2 regions of the Guyparkeria hydrothermalis genome follow, and region 2 is predicted to be linked to the other one. Evidence: predicted binding sites of a transcription regulator. Region 2 holds the regulator's gene; the other holds the start of a gene.
What was found. The regulator LexA, encoded in region 2, represses DNA repair genes until DNA is damaged. The targets are predictions, from matches to a motif close to TACTGTNNATATNNACAGTA.
Positions count from the first base shown of each region.

Region 1: LV476_RS05500 (error-prone DNA polymerase) is a predicted target of LexA. The motif match lies at 5,387-5,406, and genes of this name have one in related genera.

Region 1 is NZ_JAJSED010000001.1:1,195,809-1,205,221, reverse strand. It holds gene LV476_RS05515 (inorganic phosphate transporter) at 1-741, opposite strand, end outside; gene recQ (DNA helicase RecQ) at 863-2,671, shown strand; gene LV476_RS05505 (DUF2339 domain-containing protein) at 2,668-5,268, opposite strand; gene LV476_RS05500 (error-prone DNA polymerase) at 5,412-8,519, shown strand; gene LV476_RS05495 (alpha/beta hydrolase) at 8,909-9,413, shown strand, end outside.
Region 2 is NZ_JAJSED010000001.1:654,344-663,756, forward strand. It holds gene LV476_RS03125 (MFS transporter) at 1-461, shown strand, start outside; gene LV476_RS03130 (Y-family DNA polymerase) at 478-1,989, opposite strand; gene lexA (transcriptional repressor LexA) at 2,064-2,687, shown strand; gene LV476_RS03140 (hypothetical protein) at 2,713-3,495, shown strand; gene LV476_RS03145 (M48 family metallopeptidase) at 3,517-4,299, opposite strand; gene LV476_RS03150 (HDOD domain-containing protein) at 4,422-5,231, opposite strand; gene ettA (energy-dependent translational throttle protein EttA) at 5,286-6,953, opposite strand; gene LV476_RS03160 (VWA domain-containing protein) at 7,049-8,899, shown strand; gene LV476_RS03165 (hypothetical protein) at 8,946-9,413, shown strand, end outside.

The DNA.
Region 1 (9,413 bases), 540 kb from region 2:
GGGGATATCGGTGATCCGCTTGAGGCCCTTGACGGCAAGATAGGTGGCGAACGCCCAGGCCATCAGCGCGAGGAACCAGGGTACGCGGCGCTTGGCAGCCGCGATCAGGTCGTCCTGATAGGTGATGCTGCGCTTGATCAAGTAGAGCAGGGCGGCGGCCAGCAGACCGCCCAGCAGCGGCGAGATCACCCAGCTGGCGGCGATCTGACCTACCGTGCCCCAGTTGGCGATGCCCCAGCCGGCCGCGGCGATGCCGCCGCCCATCACGCCACCGACGATCGAATGCGTGGTGGAGACCGGCGCGCCCAGGGCAGTGGCGAGGTTGAGCCAGATGGCCGCGGCCAACAGGGCAGCCATCATCAGCCAGACGAAGGTCATCGGATCGCCGATCGCCGTGGGATCGATGATGCCGCCCTTGATGGTGGAGACCACCTCGCCGCCGGCGATCAGCGCACCGGCCGCCTCGAAGATCGCGGCAATGACGATCGCCCCGCCGAGGGTCAGGGCGCGGGAGCCCACCGCCGGGCCGACGTTGTTGGCCACATCGTTGGCGCCGATGTTCATCGCCATGTAGGCGCCGATCACGGCGGCGATCACCATTACCACGCTGACGTGGCCCTGCGTGATCCAGGTGAACAGCGCCACCCCGATCACGAACAGCACAGCCAGGCCGAAGCGCAGCAGTTCGTGGCGGGTGGAGCGGGGAACCTTGTCGAATGCGTCTACTTCATCGAGATCCATGTCGGGGCGCCTGTCATCCTGTCATGTTGTCACCCGGACGACCCTAGCCCAGACCGTCGCGGTCGTCCATCGCCGGTCGCAGCGGTTCCTTTCATGTGAGGAATCTGGCCCAATAGCCGCCATGTCGAAAAGCCCCCGCGAAATCCTGAACAGCGTCTTCGGCTACGAGGACTTCCGCCCGCCGCAGGGCGAGGTGATCGATACCGTCATGGGTGGTAACGACGCCCTGGTGTTGATGCCCACCGGCGGCGGCAAGTCGCTGTGCTACCAGGTGCCGGCGCTGGCACGCTCCGGCACGGCGATCGTGGTCTCGCCGCTGATCGCCCTGATGCAGGACCAGGTCGCCGCATTGCGCCAGCTGGGTGTGGCCGCTGCCTTCCTGAATTCGAGCCTGTCGGCCGAGGAGGCGCGCGAGGTGCTCGGCCGGCTGCACGAGGGTTCGCTGGATCTGCTCTACGTCGCCCCCGAGCGGCTGATGATGCCGGCCACCCTCGAGCGGCTGGCCGGTGTGCCGCTGTCTCTGATAGCGATCGACGAGGCGCACTGCGTTTCGCAGTGGGGCCACGACTTCCGTCCGGAGTACATCCGCCTGGGCGAGCTGGCCGGGCAGTTCCCGGGCGTGCCGCGCATCGCGCTGACTGCCACCGCCGACGAGGCCACCCGCGAGGAGATCGTCGAGCGGCTGGGGCTCGGTAACGCGCGACGCTTCATCTCGGGCTTCGACCGCCCCAACATCCGCTACCGCATCAGCCAGGGCACCGGCGGCGGCCGCGACCGGCTGCTGCGCTTCATCCGCGAGTCGCACCCGGGTGAGGCGGGCATCGTCTACTGCCTGTCACGCAAGAAGGTCGAGCAGACCGCCGAGTGGCTGGAAAAGCAGGGTCTGACCGCGCTGCCCTACCACGCCGGGCTCTCGGCCGAGCACCGGCGTCGGGTGCAGGAGCGCTTTCTCGCCGAAGAGGGTGTGATCGTGGTCGCGACCATCGCCTTCGGCATGGGCATCGACAAGCCGGACGTGCGTTTCGTCGCGCATCTCAATCTGCCCAAGAGCATCGAGGCCTACTACCAGGAAACCGGCCGGGCCGGCCGCGACGGCCTGCCGGCGGATGCCTGGATGGACTATGGCCTGCAGGACGTGCTCACCCTGCGCCAGATGATGGCCGGCTCCGAGGCCGACGAGCGCATCAAGCGCATTGAGCGAACCAAGCTCGACGCCATGTTGGGCCTGACCGAGATGACCACCTGTCGGCGCCAGGCGCTCCTCGCGTACTTCGGCGAGACGCTGGCCGAGCCCTGCGGAAACTGCGACAACTGCCTCGAGCCGCCTGAGACCTGGGATGCCACCGAGGCGGCGCAGAAGGCACTGTCCTGCATCCATCGCACCGGGCAGCGCTTCGGCGTGAACTACCTGGTGAGTGTGTTGCGCGGCGAGGCCGACGAGCGCATGCGCCGTTTCGGCCATGATCAGATTTCGACCTTCGGTATTGGCACCGACCTGTCCGCGGCGGCCTGGCGCGGCCTGTTCCGTCAGCTGATCGCCCGCGGACTGATCGCCGTCGACGCCGAGGGCCACGGTGGACTGCACCTCGACCCGAGCTGTCGGGTCGTGCTTAAAGGCGAGGAGACCCTGCGGTTGCGCCCGGAGCTCAAGCGCAAGGCTGCCACTCGTGGGGGTTCCCGTCGTCAGCCGATCGCGGTGCCGGTCGAGGACGAGCCGCTATGGGAGTCGCTGCGCGCCCATCGCAAGCGGCTGGCCGAGGAGCAGGGCATTCCGCCCTACACCGTCTTCCATGACGCGACCCTGAAGCACATGATCGAGATCCGCCCGGCCACCCTCGAGGAGATGGAAGCGGTCTCAGGCGTCGGCGAGCGCAAGCTGGAGAAGTACGGCGAGGGATTCCTGCGCATCCTGCACGCTCACGCCGGCTAGGCCGCCTCGTCGGCCGGCGTGCGTGGTCGCGCCAGCAGCTGGTGGACGTAGGCCAGGGCCAGGAGCGACAGCCCCAGCCCCATGAACGAGACCGCCCGCAACAGGCCGGTCAGCCCGCTCATGTCCACCAGGAAGATCTTGACGATCACCAGTGTCAGCAATGCCAGGCCGCCGCGGTATAGCGCAGGGCGTTCCCGCACTATGCCGGTGAGCAGGGCCGCCATCGCCATCAGCAGCCACACGGCCGAATAGGTGTAGAGCTCGCCGTTGGAGGTAGCGTCGACCAGGGAAAGCTCGCCCTGCCAGATATGGCGGATCTCGAAGCTTGCGAACAGCCACAGGCCGATGCCGGCCACCACGGCGAACTGGCGTCGGGTCATCGGTTCGTAGATGCGGCTGGCCAGAGCGAACAGCACCACCGGTAGGCCGTAGGCGAGCAGCAGCAGGTTGAACAGCGGCGTGTCACCGATGGTGCCGGCCTGCGGCCCGCCCCACAGCGGATTGGCGTGGATGAGCAGGTAGGCATAGGCGAGCAGCGCAAGCACCATCATCACCCGGCCGGCCAGCCGATAGACGACCTGCAGCTGGGTCGAAAGCTGGCCACGCCAGTGATAGACCAGCCCCAGCGCGGCGGTGAGGTTGACGTCGATGGCCGCCTCGAGGAAGTCGAAGCGCGGCGCGAACACCGCGCCGTCGTAGAGCCAGTAGCGCAGTTCGACCACCAGGAACAGCAGCAGCAAGTGCAGCGCCCCGCCTTCCAGCCAGCGTCGCAGCGGAACATCGGGTGGCACCTGCCGGCTGGCCAGCACGGCCAGCAGCAGGCTGCCGCCATAGGTCCACAGCGTCCAGTGGCCTTCGCCCGCGTAGGTGAGTAGCCACGGGTTGAGTGTCAGGCGGATCACCACCACGGCCAGCACCAGCTTGACCAGCCAGTGCAGGTTGTCCATCGGCACGCGTCGCATCACCCAGGTGAGCGACACCAGCTGGGCGGCCAGCGCGAGCGTGAGGGTGGCGTCGTCGAGCGCGATCACCGCGGCCAGCGAATAGGCCAGATGACCACCGGTGACCAGCCAGAAGGCGACGCCGTCGGTCGACCCGTGGCGCAGTCGCCAGACGGCCAGGTTCAGCAGCAATCCCCCGTAGACGATGCAGGCGACGGCAAGCCCCCAGGGGGGCAGCGCCGCGCGGGCCAGCAGGTAGGCCAGTGCCACGGCCACCAGCGGTGCCACCACGGCCAGCGAGGCATCCAGCGCCGAACCCGGCCGATTGCGCAGGTGCCATAGCCCGGCACCCGAGAACAGGCCGGCCAGCAGGGCGAGGAAGGCGAATAGCGTGCCGTGATGCTCCGCGGAGACCGGGTCGACCATCAGCGTGGGCTTTTGGGTGGGCAGTGGCGCGATCTGGGCGGCGATCAGCCCGACGGTGATGACGGCCAAGGTCAGCCACGGCAGCGGCCGCAGATGATCGTTGTAGCGTGCCGCAATCAAGAGTACGGCGGGCAGGGGTAGCCAGACCAGCGGTCCCCCGGCCCAGTGCGGGTCGCGGCCCAGGCTGAGTCCCAAGCCAGCCAGCAGCACCAGCAGGCCCAGGAGGAGACCGCGCTGTTCTGTCGGTATCAGGCGCAGCCAGTCGCGCCAGTGGGGCGGGTTGTCGGCTGCGACGACCTGGTCTAGCCGCCAGTTGCTCGAGCGGATGGCAAGCATGCCCCAGGCGAGCACGGCGAGATAACTGCCCAGCCAGGCTTCGCTGTGCTTGCCCGTCATCAGGGCCACCCACCACCAGAACAGGGCGCCGCCGATGGTGCCCCACCACAGCCAGTCGCGGTAGACATAGCGCATCAGCGTGAAGCCTGACAGGGCGATTACCGTGCTGTAGACCAGCGTCGTGACCAGCTGGTCGGACTGTGTGCCCAGGAGGGCCGGGACCGCATAGCCGCCCAGCAGGCCGAGGATTGCGAGCACCGGGCCGTGCCACAGGGCCAGTACGAGGGTGGCGAGCGAGATCAACGCCAGCACGGCGAAGACCAGTCCCACCGGCCAGAGCTGGTACAGGTGCAGGGCGGCCAGGGCGGCCGCGTAGAGGGTCAGGCTCGCACCGCCGGCCAGTGCGGCGACGGCGTCCGATCGCCAGTCCGAGCGCCGGCGCAGCCATTCGGCCAGTGCATGCAGGCCAAGCCCCGTGACCAGTCCCGCCGTGATGCGGGCGGCCGGACCGAGATAGCCCTGCTCGATCGAGTAGCGCACCAGGAAGACGCCGGCGAGACCCACCGACAGCCCGCCGAGCCAGATCATCCAGTGCTCGCGTACGCGGCCGACGACCCCGGCGGCCCGGCCCGGCGCGGCAGCGGGTGTGCTGGCAGCCGTTTTTTCGGTCGGGGCGGGGTGTCGGCGTCCTTCGGCCCACTTGGGTGGGGCGTGCCGTGGCGGGGGCGTCTCGTGCTCCGGTTGGGGTTCCGGTTCTGCGGGGCGTTGACGGGCCTCGAGCCGGTCGAGGCGCTCCTCCAGTCGGCGCAGTTTGAAAAAGCTGATCCAGCCGAGCACGCCACCGGTGAGCAGGGCCAGGAATGAAAGCACGGCAAACAGCAGCAGCTCGCCCATGAGTCATGTCCTTGAAGTATCCGAGGAGCTTTCGCGCCGCCTTCCGCTGCGGCGATCAGGTGATGGTAGCCCCATTCGGTGCGGGTCGATACCGCCCGACGACAGGGTGGATTTCGGTAACTGTACAGATATACAGTATCGGTATGAATGCCTATGCCGAATTGTCTGCCCGCTCCAACTTCAGTTTTCTCGCCGCCACCGCCGATCCCGAGCAACTGGTGGCGACGGCGGTCGAGCGCGGCTATGCGGCCATCGCCATCTGCGACGAGTGCTCGTTCGCTGGGGTGGTGCGCGCCCAGCAGGGCTGGAAGGCGCTGCCGGCGGATGACCGGCCGCAGCTGATTCTCGGTGCGCGGCTGGTGCTGGAGGAGGGCGACGAGCTGGTGCTGCTGGCGGCCGACCGGGCCGGCTATGCCGCGATCAGCCAGCTGATCACCCGCGGTCGGCGGGCGGCGGCCAAGGGCGAGTACCGCCTCGATCGGGCGGCGGTACTCGACGGGCTCGCAGCCGGGGTGCGCGTGATCTGGCAGGTGCCGGCCGACGACCGCCTTGGCCCGGCGTGGCTGCTGGCCGCCACCCGTCCCTGGCTCGGCGTGGTGGCCTGGCTCGACGGGCTCGATGGTGCGCGCGCCGCAAACGCGCGGCGGCTGGCTGCGGCGCACGGCCTGCCGGTCACGGCGCTGGGCGACACGCTGATGGCCGAGTCCGAGGAAAAGCCGCTGTTGGATGTGGTTACGGCCCTGCGCCATCGCACCACGGTGATGGCGGCGGCCGACCGCCTGCCGCGCAATGCCGAGCGCCACCTGCGCCCGCTCGAGGCACTGGCCGAGCTGTTCCCTGCCGAATGGCGTGCCGAGGCGCTGCGGCTGGCCGGCACGTGCCGGTTCTCGATCGACGAGCTGGCCTACGAGTACCCGCTCGACGACATCCCGCCGGGCGTGCCGGGCCATGAGCACCTGCGACGGCTGACCTTCGAGGGGGCGGCGAAGCGCTGGCCCGACGGTGTGCCGCCGAAGGTGGCCGCGCAGATCGAGCGCGAGCTCGGTATCATCCGCGAGATGGCCTTCGAGCCGTACTTTCTCACCGTCCACGACATCGTCCGCTTCGCCCGCTCGCGCGGGATCCTCTGCCAGGGACGTGGCTCGGCGGCCAACTCGGCGGTGTGCTTCGCGCTCGGCATCACGGCGGTCAACCCGGCCGAGTCCTCGATGCTGTTCGAGCGCTTCATCTCCAAGGAACGTGCCGAGCCGCCGGACATCGATGTCGACTTCGAGCATCACCGCCGCGAGGAAGTGATGCAGTACATCTACCGGCGCTACGGCCGCGAACGGGCGGCGCTCGCGGCCACGGTGATCCGCTACCGGCGCCGCTCGGCCCTGCGCGACGCCGCTCGGGCGCTGGGTATCGGCGAGGACGTGCAGGAACGGGTCAATGAGCAGCTGGCCTGGTGGGATCGCGAGGTGAGCGCCGAGAAGCTGGCCGCGGCCGGCATCGACGGCGAGCAGCGACGCATCCGCTGGTGGCTTGCGATCGCCCGGCAGCTGACCGGCATGCCACGTCATCTCTCGCAGCACGTCGGCGGTTTCGTCATCGCCCGCGGGCAGCTGGCCGACCTGGTGCCGGTGGAGAACGCCTCGATGGCCGACCGCACCGTGATCCAGTGGGACAAGGACGACCTCGATGCCGTCGGCCTGATGAAGATCGACGTGCTCGCACTGGGCATGTTCTCGGCGGTGCGCCGGGCGTTCGAGCTGGCCAACCGGCATCGGCCGCGCGAACTGCCGCTGGCGCTGTGGTCGATCCCGCGCGAGGACGCCGCGACCTTCGAGATGATCAGTCGTGCCGATACCGTCGGCGTGTTCCAGATCGAGTCGCGCGCGCAGATGAGCATGCTGCCGCGCCTGCAGCCGCGCTCGTTCTACGATCTGGTGATCGAGATCGCGATCGTCCGCCCCGGCCCGATCCAGGGCGAGATGGTTCACCCGTACCTCAAGCGCCGTCAGGGTCTCGAGCCCGAGGAGTATCCGAACGAGGAGATCCGGCGGGTGCTGGGGCGCACCCTGGGCGTGCCGATCTTCCAGGAACAGGTGATCGAGCTGGCCATGGTGGCGGCGGGCTTTTCCGCCGGCGAGGCCGACCAGCTGCGCCGGGCGCTGGGGGCATGGCGAAAGCGCGGCACGCTCGAGGACTTTCGCAAGAAGCTGTATGACGGCATGACCGCGCGCGGCTTCACGCCCGATTTTGCCGACCGGGTCTACCGCCAGATCCTCGGTTTCGGCGAGTACGGCTTCCCCGAATCGCACTCGGCCAGCTTTGCCGTGATCGCCTACGCCTCGGCCTGGCTCAAGTGCCACGAGCCGGTCGCCTTCTACTGCGCGTTGCTTAACAGCCAGCCGATGGGCTTCTACGGGCCATCGCAGCTGGTGCAGGACGCCCGTCGCCACGGCGTGGTGGTGCGTCCGCCCTGCGTGCTGGCCAGTCAGGACGAGAGCACGCTCGAGCCGCTGGCAGGGGGTGGCGGTGCCACCGCGACCCACGCCTTGCGTCTGGGGCTGGACCGCATCCGCGGGCTGTCCGCCGGCGGTATCGAGCGCCTGCTGGCCGCTCGTCGGGTCGCGCCGTTCCGGCAGGTGGCCGACTGCGTGCGCCGTGCCCGGCTGGATGCGCGTGACCGGCGGGTGCTGGCGCAGGCCGGTGCCTTCGCCGCGCTGGAAGGCAACCGGCATGCCGCCCACTGGTCGGCGACCGGCATTCCGGACGATCTCGCGCTCGAGGCGGGTCTGCCTGCCGACCGCTCGGTCGGCGAGCCGGCCGTCGAGTTGCCCGCCCCCGATGCCGCACAGACCATCCTTGCGGACTATCAGCGGCTGGGGCTGTCGCTGAATGGTCATCCGCTGGCATTGCTGCGCGAGCGGTTGCGCCGGCTGCGGCTGCGACGCAGCGACGAGCTCAAGACCCGACATGACGGCGCACACACGCGCTACTGCGGGCTGGTGACCATGCGCCAGCGCCCCGGTACGGCCAAGGGGACGGTGTTTATGACGCTCGAGGACGAAGCGGGCACGGTCAACGTGATCGTCTGGCCCGATCGGGTGGCCGAATACCAGCAAGTGGTGGTGGGTGCCCGCCTGCTGGAGGTGCGCGGCCAGTGGCAGCATCGCGAGGGCGTGGCGCATCTGGTCGCGCGGGTGCTGGTCGATCACAGCGAGTGGCTGGGGCGCCTGCCGGCGCGCTCACGCGACTTTCACTGACGAGCCCCACGCGTCTCGCAAACGGAAACGCGAAACGTTTGCATTTGCATGTGTGATTGATATACTTCTCCCCGTCACATGAAAACGAAGTGAGGCAGGCCAAGTCAGCCAACCCAGCCGCTCACGATGTATCGATCCGGGGAACTCCTGAATCTTTTTCCGGTCAAAGCATGTGGGTCGCGTTGAGAGCTTCTTCTCTTCGTTTTTATTGACTCCTCCTGCGGTGAGTTTTCGGGCAGGCCGATCCCTTTTGGGGAACGGCCTGCCCATTTTTTTGTGGCATGGCTTATCGATTTTCCTCGCCCGGGCCTGCCTACGGGGCATTATTTCCCCTTTCGTCCGGCTAGACTTTCCGGCGGAACCGGTATTCACCAAAGGAGCCAACAACAATGAAAAGCATCTTCCGGACCCTGACCGCCGTCGCCTTGAGTCTGCCGCTTCTCGGTGGCCTCGCGCAGGCGGCCGAGCGGGTCGAACTGGACCACGACGGCACGACACTGGTCGGCCACATGGAAATCGCGCCGGGCAGCGAGATCGCCGACGGCGTGGTCCTGATGGTCCATGGCACGCTTGCCCACGGCCAGATGGAGATCATGCGCAGCATGCAGTCCCTGCTGGCCGAGTCGGGCTACAACGCGCTCGCCATCAACCTCAGCCTGGGGCAGGATGCGCGCGAAGGCATGTACGACTGCGCCAGCACCCACCGCCACAAGCACGAGAACGCCGTCGACGAGATTGCCGCCTGGGCCGAATGGCTGAAAGGCGAGGGCGCCGACCGACTGGCGGTGATGGGCCACTCCCGTGGTGGCAACCAGGTGGCGCGCTATCTCGCCGGCGAGCCCGATCCGGCCGTCGAGAAGGCGGTGCTGCTCGCGCCTCAGACCTGGACGGCGG
Region 2 (9,413 bases):
TGGCCCTGTTTGCGGTGAGCATCGCCGCCGGCGGCCTGGCCGTCGGCTACCTGGGCGGGCGGCGCCCTCCACGGGCGCTGGCGCCATTCATGGCCTTGGGCGTCGCGCTGGTCGCCATCGACTGGCATGCCGTCGCTTCCGGCGTCGCGCCGACCCTGTGGCGCGTCGGGCTCGACGTGGCGCTGACCGGCATGCTTGCCGGTGGCCTCGTCGTGCCGCTGTACAGCCATCTGCAGCGCGCCGCCCGGCCTTCCCAACGTGCCCGACTGATTGCCGCACTCAACGTGCAGAACGCCCTGGCGATGGTGGTGAGCAGCGTGCTGGGCATCCTGCTGTTCGCCGTGTTCGCCATTGATCTGCCGACCTTCTTCCTGCTGTTCGGCGGCAGCGGTCTGCTGGTGGCAGCCGCGGTCTGGTGGCGCTGGGGCGGGCTGCACCCGAATGGCCGGGCTCGTCGCTGACGCGCATCAATCACTTTTACCCATCAAAGCCGATCAACTCCCAGAACGTCGTTTGTCGGTCACGGCGCAGGCAGACGGCGCGCCCTCCAGCCAGCTCGCCGGCACAGTAGTCGGCCGCCTCCTCGGCCGCCGACCACCAGGCCGTCTCCACCCGCTCGATTTCCGCCCGGCGCCGCAGGGGAGCGTCAAGACGCCTCGGCCCCTCCAGCCACCACAGGGGACGGAAGCTTGCCGCCGCCGACAAGGCCGGCACCTCTCGGAGGGCGGCGGCTTCGACCGGCCGAGATCGCGAGCACAGCGGCGGTACCAGCCCCGGCACTCGCTGCAACCGGCCAACCGCCGCCTCGCCCAGCCGGGCCCGCAGGCGGTGCCACAGCGCCCGCTCGTCACGGTCACGCTCGCCGTCATCGGCGAACAGGCTGCCCTGCCCTGCCGACGGCGTCACGAACCGATCGGCCTCGACCCGCAGCCGGGTAACCGGTGGCATCCCGCCGACCGACTCCAGCTGCAGACGCAACTGCTCCAGCCAGAGGCTCTCGTCCCGGCCCGGCTCGGCCGTGGCGAGCGTCAGGTCGGTAGCCGCCCCGGTCTCGTGCCCCAGCAGCACGCGAAACGAGGCCACCGCCAGGCGACGTCGGCGCAGGAACTCGGCCAGACCCACCAGTGGTGCGCGGGCGAGCAACAGCAGTCGATCGATCTGGCTTGCCGGGTCCCAGAGAGTGACCTCGCGGGCATAACGGACCGGCGCCTCCAGGTCGGATAGCGGCCAGTCCCGTTCGGCGAACAGGCGGTCCAGGTCCTCGAGCAGGGCCGGAGCAGTCCGCATGCCCAGACCATCCCGTGGCAGGCGGCGGACATCGCCCAATCGCATCAGCCCCAGCTCCTCGAAGCGTTCGATCCAGTCCCCGGGCCAATCGAGTGCGGCAAGCGGCAAGCGGCTTATCGCCGCCAGTTGATCACGACGATCGCACAGCCACGGCCGCCCCCCGTCTGCGACGACGGCCAGGGCCCAGGCCACCCGTGGATGCGGGGCACCGGCGGCCCGCACCGTCAGCTGGTGTGCGGCGAGTGAATGCATCACGGTCCGGATCAGGGCCTCCAGCCCGCCAAACAGCGCGGCGCTGCCCCCCAGCTCCAGCAACAGCCCCGGCATGGAGCCTCCCGACGGGCATGTCACGCGCGAGGTATACGTCCCGGCCCACTCTCCCCACTGTGCCAGCCAGTTCGACACGGTCTCGTCGTCCGTCTCCAGGCAGCGTAACGGTGGCGCGTCCGCCGGCGCGGCGGCCCGGTGCCGGGATCGCGCGACGGCGAGACTCTGCCCCGCCTCGATACCCATATCGGCCGCCGGGCGGTTCACCGCGACGACCCGGGAACGCCCGGCTTGATCGAGCAGCTGAACGGCCGGCGGGCGATTCCGCCGGTCCTCCTCGGGACAACGGGATTCGAACCAGGCCTCGGGAAAGCGCAGGGCCAGCCAGAATGCCGTGCCCCGCGACGAGCGCGGGATGGTGGGTTCGATCGCCATCGGCAGGTTCCTCGGGATGAATACTGTTCTTTTTTACAGTACACTCCATTATCCGTTCCCGCTATCCCTGAGCCATGACCGAATCGACTGCCCAACGACCGCTCACGCCCCGCCAGGCCGAGATCCTCGCGTTCATCCGCGACACCATTCACGAGACCGGCATGCCGCCAACCCGGGCTGAAATCAACGCCGCGCTGGGCTTTCGTTCGCCCAATGCCGCCGAGAGCCACCTCAAGGCGCTGGCGAAAAAAGGGGCGATCGAGCTGCTGGGCGGCCGCTCGCGCGGCATTCGTCTGATTGACGACGGTCACCGCGAGGAACTGGCCGTGGTCGGGCGCATCGCCGCGGGCAGCCCGGTGCTGGCCGCCGAACACGTCGAGGCCCAGGTGCCGGTGAATCCGTCCCTGTTCCGGCCCCGGGCGGACTACCTGCTGCGTGTGCGGGGAATGAGCATGCGGGATGCCGGGATCATGGACGGCGATCTGCTGGCGGTGCATCGCACCGAAGAGGTACGCAACGGCCAGATCGTGGTGGCCCGGCTCGCCGACGAGGTCACGGTCAAGCGTTACCGGCGCCGCGGCGCGAAAGTCTGGCTGATCCCGGAGAACAGTGAAATGACGCCGATCGAGGTCGACCTGAAGCGCGAGGAGTTGATCGTCGAGGGACGGGTCGTCGGCGTGTTGCGCACCTTCGACTGACCCGGAAGGGAGGCCAGTAGTCATCATGGGAGAGCGCGCACCGGGCGATCAGGGGATCACCAGCCTGCTGGCGCGTCAGGACATCTGGCGCGGGCGCCAGACTCGGCCGGCCGGCGGCCTCGTGGAAGAGACCTTTCCCAGCGGCTGGTCGGCACTGGACGAACTGCTGGGTGGCGGCTGGCCACGGGAAGGACTGGTGGAGCTATACGCCGACACCCCGGCACCACGACTCGGGGAACGCCCTTTCGACCGGCTTGATCGCCGATCGCTTGCCGACCTGCGCGACTGGTTCCAGGCCTCGCTGGGATACGGCATCACGGCCCTGCTTCTGCCCTGGATTGCCGGGCTTACACAGACGGAACGCGTGGCGCTGATCAACCCGCCAGCCCGGCCCTGTGCCGAGCGTTGGCAACGCGAGGGCGTGGACCTGGACAAGCTGCTGCTGGTGGAGCCCCGCGACATGCGCGAGCTGGGCTGGGCCACGGAGGAAGTGCTGCAGGCCGGCGTCTACCCACTGGTACTCAGCTGGTTGCCGCCCCTGGGCTTCGCACTCCGGCGACGACTCAAGCTGGCCGCCGAGTCGGGCCGGAGCTGCCTGGTTACGCCCTACCCCGGTCGGGCGGGCGACACGGCCAGTCCGGCCGGGGTACAGCTCGCGGTGCGCCGTTGCGACGGCGGACTCGCCGTTCGTCGCCACAAACCGTTCCACCCCGACGAGGCCCGGCTGGAACTCGCCGGCAACACGACTCCCCTGTCACCGGAGCACGGCAGCCAGGGTCCGGCCCTGAGTATCGTGATCCAGCGCTGACCCGTTTCCGGCCGGAGTGCCTCAGCGCCCCGTGGCCTGGCGATAGGCCGGCATCACCGAGGGGATCGCGCGCTGCAACGCCTGGATGCGGTTGCCGCTGGCCGGGTGCGTGCTGAGCCATTCCGGTCCGCCGCCTCCGCCTTTCGCCTGCATCTTGCGCCACAGCGACACCGCCGCTCGCGGATCATAGCCGGCACGCGCCGCCAGCAGCAGGCCCACCTCGTCGGCCTCGTACTCCATCCGTCGGCTGAACGGCAGATCGATCGCCATCGCCGCGACCTGCTGCGCCATGCCGGCAGTCTGGCTATCCAGCCCGCCCAGTGCGGAGACAACCGACAATCCCATCTGCTGACTCATGGCCATCGACATCTTCTCTCGCGTGTGCCCGGAGAGCGCATGGGCAATCTCGTGGCTGATCACCTGGGCCAGTTCGTCGTCGCTGGGGCGCAGCTTTTTCAGCATGCCGGTATTGATGCCCACCTTGCCGCCGGCCAGCGCGAAGGCATTGATGCTGTCGTCACGGAACACGCGGGCCTCCCACGCCCAGCCGGCCGAAGCCGGATAGACACGGATCGCCTGCGGCACGATGCGCTGGGTAATCCGGGTCACGCGGCGACTCATCGGCGACGAGGCAGGCAGCGTGTCCTTTTCGCGCGCCATCTGCGTGTAGGCCTGGTAGGCCATCTGGTTGGCCTGCCCTTCCGGCACGATCATCAGCTGGTTTCTTCCGGTGACCGGGTGCGTGGTGCAACCGACCAAGATCGTGACAACAGCCCACAGGGAAACGGCAAGCGGAAAACGCATGGCGGACGACCTCATTTCGCGGTGTCGAATGTCAGCAGGCCTTCAATAAAAAGACCCCGGCTCACGGGGAGACCGGGGTCTTGTGTCTCGGTTCCTGGCCGTGACGCCGTGCAATCAGGATACTAGCCGCCAAGCGCGCGAATCGCTTCGTCGAGCTCGTCGTCGATCAGGCTGGCTTCAAGATCGACACCCAACTTCTCGGCGGCCATGATCGGCCGATCATCCGGCGTACGGCTGATACCACGAGCCTGTGCAATCGCGCAGATGACCACGTCGCTGTAGTTCGGATCCCCGTCGTGCTGATAGCCGAGATCCCCACAGTGCTCGATCACCTCGGCGAACATATCCGGGAAATCCCAAGCCTTGACGATGTTGCCGCCTAGGCGCCATTGCAGGCTCTCGACCAGCTCGTCGAGCAAGGCCGGAGCCTCAAGCAGCTTGGGGATGTCCTCGGCCACCACGATCACCGGGATGCCGCCCACGCTGTGGAGCAGACCGGCCAGCAGCGCCTGGTCGGCATCCAGCTTCGTATGACGCTTGGCAATGTGGTTCGACAAGGCCGCCACCTGCGTGGCGAAGGCCCAGTGATCCCGCATGATGCGCTTGATCGTCGGCGTCTCGGCCGTAAACAACTGCTTGGCCGACAGCGAGATGATCAGCTGGCTGACCGTGCGCATTCCCAGTCGCGAGACGATTTGGACGAGGTTGTCGATGTGCTGACCGCCCCGGTACATCGGGCTGTTTGCCACCTGGATCAGGCGCGCGGCAATCGCGGGATCCTGCGAAATCACGTCGACCAGGTCGCTGGCCGAGCTGTTGGGGTCATCGATCACCCGGCGCGCACGCAGCGCCACGTCAGGCAGTACCGGCAGGGCAATGCCCTTGTCACGGATCTTGTTGATGATCGCCTGTTCAAGTGCCGGATTGGACACGTTTTCTTCTCCCTGAATAACGCCGGTCACCTCGATCCGGGCCGGCCTCCACTATCAGTCCGCCAGGCGGGTGTACTTCACGCGCTTAGGCTGGTCGGCCGCATCGCCGAGACGCTTGCGACGATCCGCCTCGTACTCCTGGAAGTTGCCTTCGAAGAACATCACCGAGCCATCGTCCTCGAACGCGAGGATGTGGGTGGCGACGCGGTCGAGGAACCAGCGATCGTGCGAGATCACCAGTGCCGAGCCCGGGAAGTCGAGCAGCGCGGTTTCAAGCGCCCGCAGAGTCTCGACGTCGAGATCGTTGGTCGGCTCGTCGAGCAGCAGCACGTTGCCGCCGGACTTCAGGAGCTTGGCCAGATGGACCCGGTTGCGTTCACCACCCGACAGGTCCTTCATGAACTTCTGCTGGTCCTGACCCTTGAAATTGAAGCGCCCCAAATAGGCACGCGACGGCATCTCGAATTTGCCAACGGTAATGTAATCGTACCCGTCCGAGATTTCCTCCCAAACCGTCTTGGTGTCGTCCATGTCCTCGCGGGACTGGCCGACATAGGCCAGCTCGACGCTCTCGCCGATCTCGATGTTGCCGCCATCGGGCTTTTCCTCGCCGATGAGCATGCGGAACAGGGTCGATTTGCCGACGCCGTTCGGGCCGATGATGCCGACAATCCCGCCCTTGGGTACCGAGAACGATAGCCCTTGGTAGAGCTCGCGGTCGCCGAAGGCCTTGGTGAGATCTTCCGCCTCGATGACCTTGTCGCCCAGACGCGGGCCGGGCGGAATGTAGATCTCGTTGGTCTCCGAGCGCTTCTGGTACTCCTCGGACTGCAGCTCCTCGAAGCGCTTCATGCGCGCCTTGGACTTGGCCTGGCGACCCTTCGGGTTCTGGCGCACCCACTCGAGTTCCTGCTTCATCGCCTTCTGGTGGGCGGACTCGGCCTTTTCTTCCTGCTCGAGTCGCTTCTCTTTCGCCTCCAGCCACTGCGAGTAGTTGCCTTCGAAGGGGATGCCCTGGCCGCGGTCCAGCTCGAGGATCCAGCCGGCGACGTTGTCGAGGAAGTAGCGATCGTGGGTGACCGCGACAACGGTGCCGGAGAATTCCTGCAGGAAGCGCTCCAGCCAGGCGACGGATTCGGCGTCGAGGTGGTTGGTCGGCTCGTCGAGGATCAGCATGTCCGGGTTGGACAGCAGCAGACGGCACAGCGCGACCCGGCGGCGCTCGCCCCCGGACAGCTTGGTCACGTCGGCCTCCCAGGGCGGCAAGCGCAGCGCGTCGGCGGCCACCTCGAGCTTGCGATCGAGATCCCAGCCGCCGCCGGCCTCAATCTTGTCCTGCAGGGTGGCCTGCTCTTCCATCAGCGCCTCAAAATCCGCGTCCGGATCGGCGAACTGGTTGGAAACCTCGTTGAAGCGCTCAAGTAATTCGGCCATCTCGCCGACACCATCCATGACGTTGCCACGAACGTCCTTCTCGGGATCGAGATCCGGCTCCTGCTTGAGGTAACCGATCTTGGTGCCGGGCTGGGGACGCGCCTCGCCGATGATGTCCGTGTCGACGCCGGCCATGATGCGCAGCAACGTCGACTTGCCGGCACCGTTGTAGCCGAGCACGCCGATCTTGGCGCCGGGGAAAAAGTTGAGGTTGATGTCCTTGAGGATGTGTTTCTTCGGCGGGACGACCTTGCCCACACCGTTCATGGTGAAGATGTACTGAGCCATATGCTTGATCGGGATTTTCTGTTGTTGCAAACGAAATGAAGCGGCACTATCCCGCAGGAATAGTGACCGCGTTTGATCACAAGGATACCAGCACTGTGCCGCGACTTGATGCCCCCTCCTCCTCGAATCCACCCGGCCCGCATCCGTGGCAACCGGTCACGCTCGCTGAGTTTCACCTTCCCCTGCCCGCCTTGCTGATTGTCCTGCTCGTCGTAGCCCTTGGCGCCATGCCGGGCGCCCATGCCGCCTCCGAGCCGGAACTGCATGTCCTGATCGACGTGTCCGGCTCGATGAAGAAAACCGACCCCGAAAATCTGCGCGAGCCGGCGCTTCGGCTCCTCGGCGATCTGGTTCCCGAACAGAGCCGCGTACAGGTCGACCTGTTCGGCAACCGCATCACCACGGAACTGCCCGCCTCCCGGGCCACTCCGGACACCAAACGCGCCATGCGGGCTGCCGCCGAGCGCATCCGTTCGAACGAACCGTTCACCGACATCCCGGCCGCACTGGAAGCCGCCAACGGCGACTGGGGAGAGGACACGCAGCGCAACGTTATCCTGCTGTCCGATGGCAAGGTGGACATCTCCCCGGACACGGCGGTCAACGAGCGTGCCACGGCACGTCTGCGCGACCAGGTGATCCCGGCACTGATCGACGCCGAGGTCCAGGTCCATACGGTTGCCCTGTCCGCGGCAGCCGACGACGCCATCCTGACCGAAATTGCCGAACGTACGGGTGGGCTTGCGCTCAGCGCGCGCAGCAACGCCGACCTGCAGCGTGTATTCCTGTCGCTGTTCGAGGCGACCGCCCCACGTACCGGCGTACCGCTGGTGGAAAATCGCTTTCGCGTCGACGAGAGCATCAGCGAGCTGACCCTGGTGGTCTTTCGCCAGCAAGGTGCCAATCCGACGCGTATCAAGCTCCCCGACGGTGGCGAGGTCGACGCCGGCATCGCCTCCACCCTCGCGAACTGGCGCTGGGACGACAGCGCCGGGCGTGACCTGATCACCGTTCAGGATCCCCCTGCGGGCAGCTGGCAGATTCTCGCCGCCGAGGACCCCGACAATCGCGCCCTGGTCATCACCGATCTCAAGCTGGGCATGCCGGAGCTACCCAGCCGGATCTACCCCGGGGAAACCATCGATGGCCAACTGCTGCTCACCAACCACGGCGACCCCATCGTCGAGCCACGCCTGACCGACGACATCAGCGCCGCGGTACGAGTCAACGGACCCACCGGCGAGGCGGTCGACGAGCTGGCACTCAATGACGTCGGTGCCGACCCGGACGTGCTCGGCGGCGACGGCGTGTATCACTTTCGCATCCGGATCAGCGAGGACCCGGGCATCTACACCCTCGAGGGGCGGGCCAGCGGGCCTACCTTCGAACGGGTGATCCGCAAGAAGGTGGCACTGGCCCGCACTCGGCCATTCGACGCCCGGATCGAATCCGAAACCCCAGCCGCCCCCATGGAGTCGGGTCAGGAGCAACCGACACCCGCAACCTGGCTGGTCGTCGAGCAAGACGTCTCGGTGCTCGATCCCGCGAACTCTCGTCTGGAAGCCGTCCTCGGGTGCTCCAACTCAGCAGATATTCCCGTAGAGGCCGCGCTGCCGTCAGCCACCAACCGCATCGACCTCCCGGCTCGGACGAACGAGGACTGCCGTGTCAGCGGCGATATTGTCGGTCAGACGCGCGACGGGCGGGACATCACGCTGCCGCTGGACCTCAACCTGCCACGCACGGAGCCCGTGGTCGCGGACGATGAGGTCGCGCCGGATGTCGCTGTCGAGGAGGCCACTCCCGCGAATGACAACGAGGGCAACCCCCTGTTGGCCATGCTGATCGGCCTCGGCGGCCTGCTGGCCCTGGCATTGCTCGGATGGCTCTGGCACGGCGTCGTCTCACGCAAGCGGCAGCGTCTGATCCAGGCGGCCCGCGCCTGAACCAAATCGACCACACCCCGAAAGACACAGCACGGATTTCCGACACATGCTCGACTACTTCCTGAGTTCCGACTGGGCCATCATCGCCACCGAGCTGCTCGCCGGCTTGCTCGTAATCACGCTGATCCTGGCTTTTCTTGTATGGCGCGGGCAGCGACGCCACACGGACGCCGCCGAACGCCTGCTGGACGATAGAAATCCGATCCTGCGCGCCTCGGAGGAGATGGTCGGACGGCAAGCCGAGCGGGTCTGGCCCGGCATGACCCTCGATGACGAGCAACGACAGATCTACGCCGAGCGTAGTCTCGATGCCGTGGAGGCGATGGTCGAACCCTGGCTCGAGCCCAAACGTCACGATCTTTCCTCGGTCGCCAGACAGTTCCAGCGCGTTCGCCAGGAGGACCTGGAGCAGTTGCTGACGCTGGCCCACGCCCATGCCGAGGCGAGCCAGGCAGACGATGCTCGGGTAACCGAGCTCGAAGAGGAGCTGCGCGAACTGCGCGAGCAGCGGGAC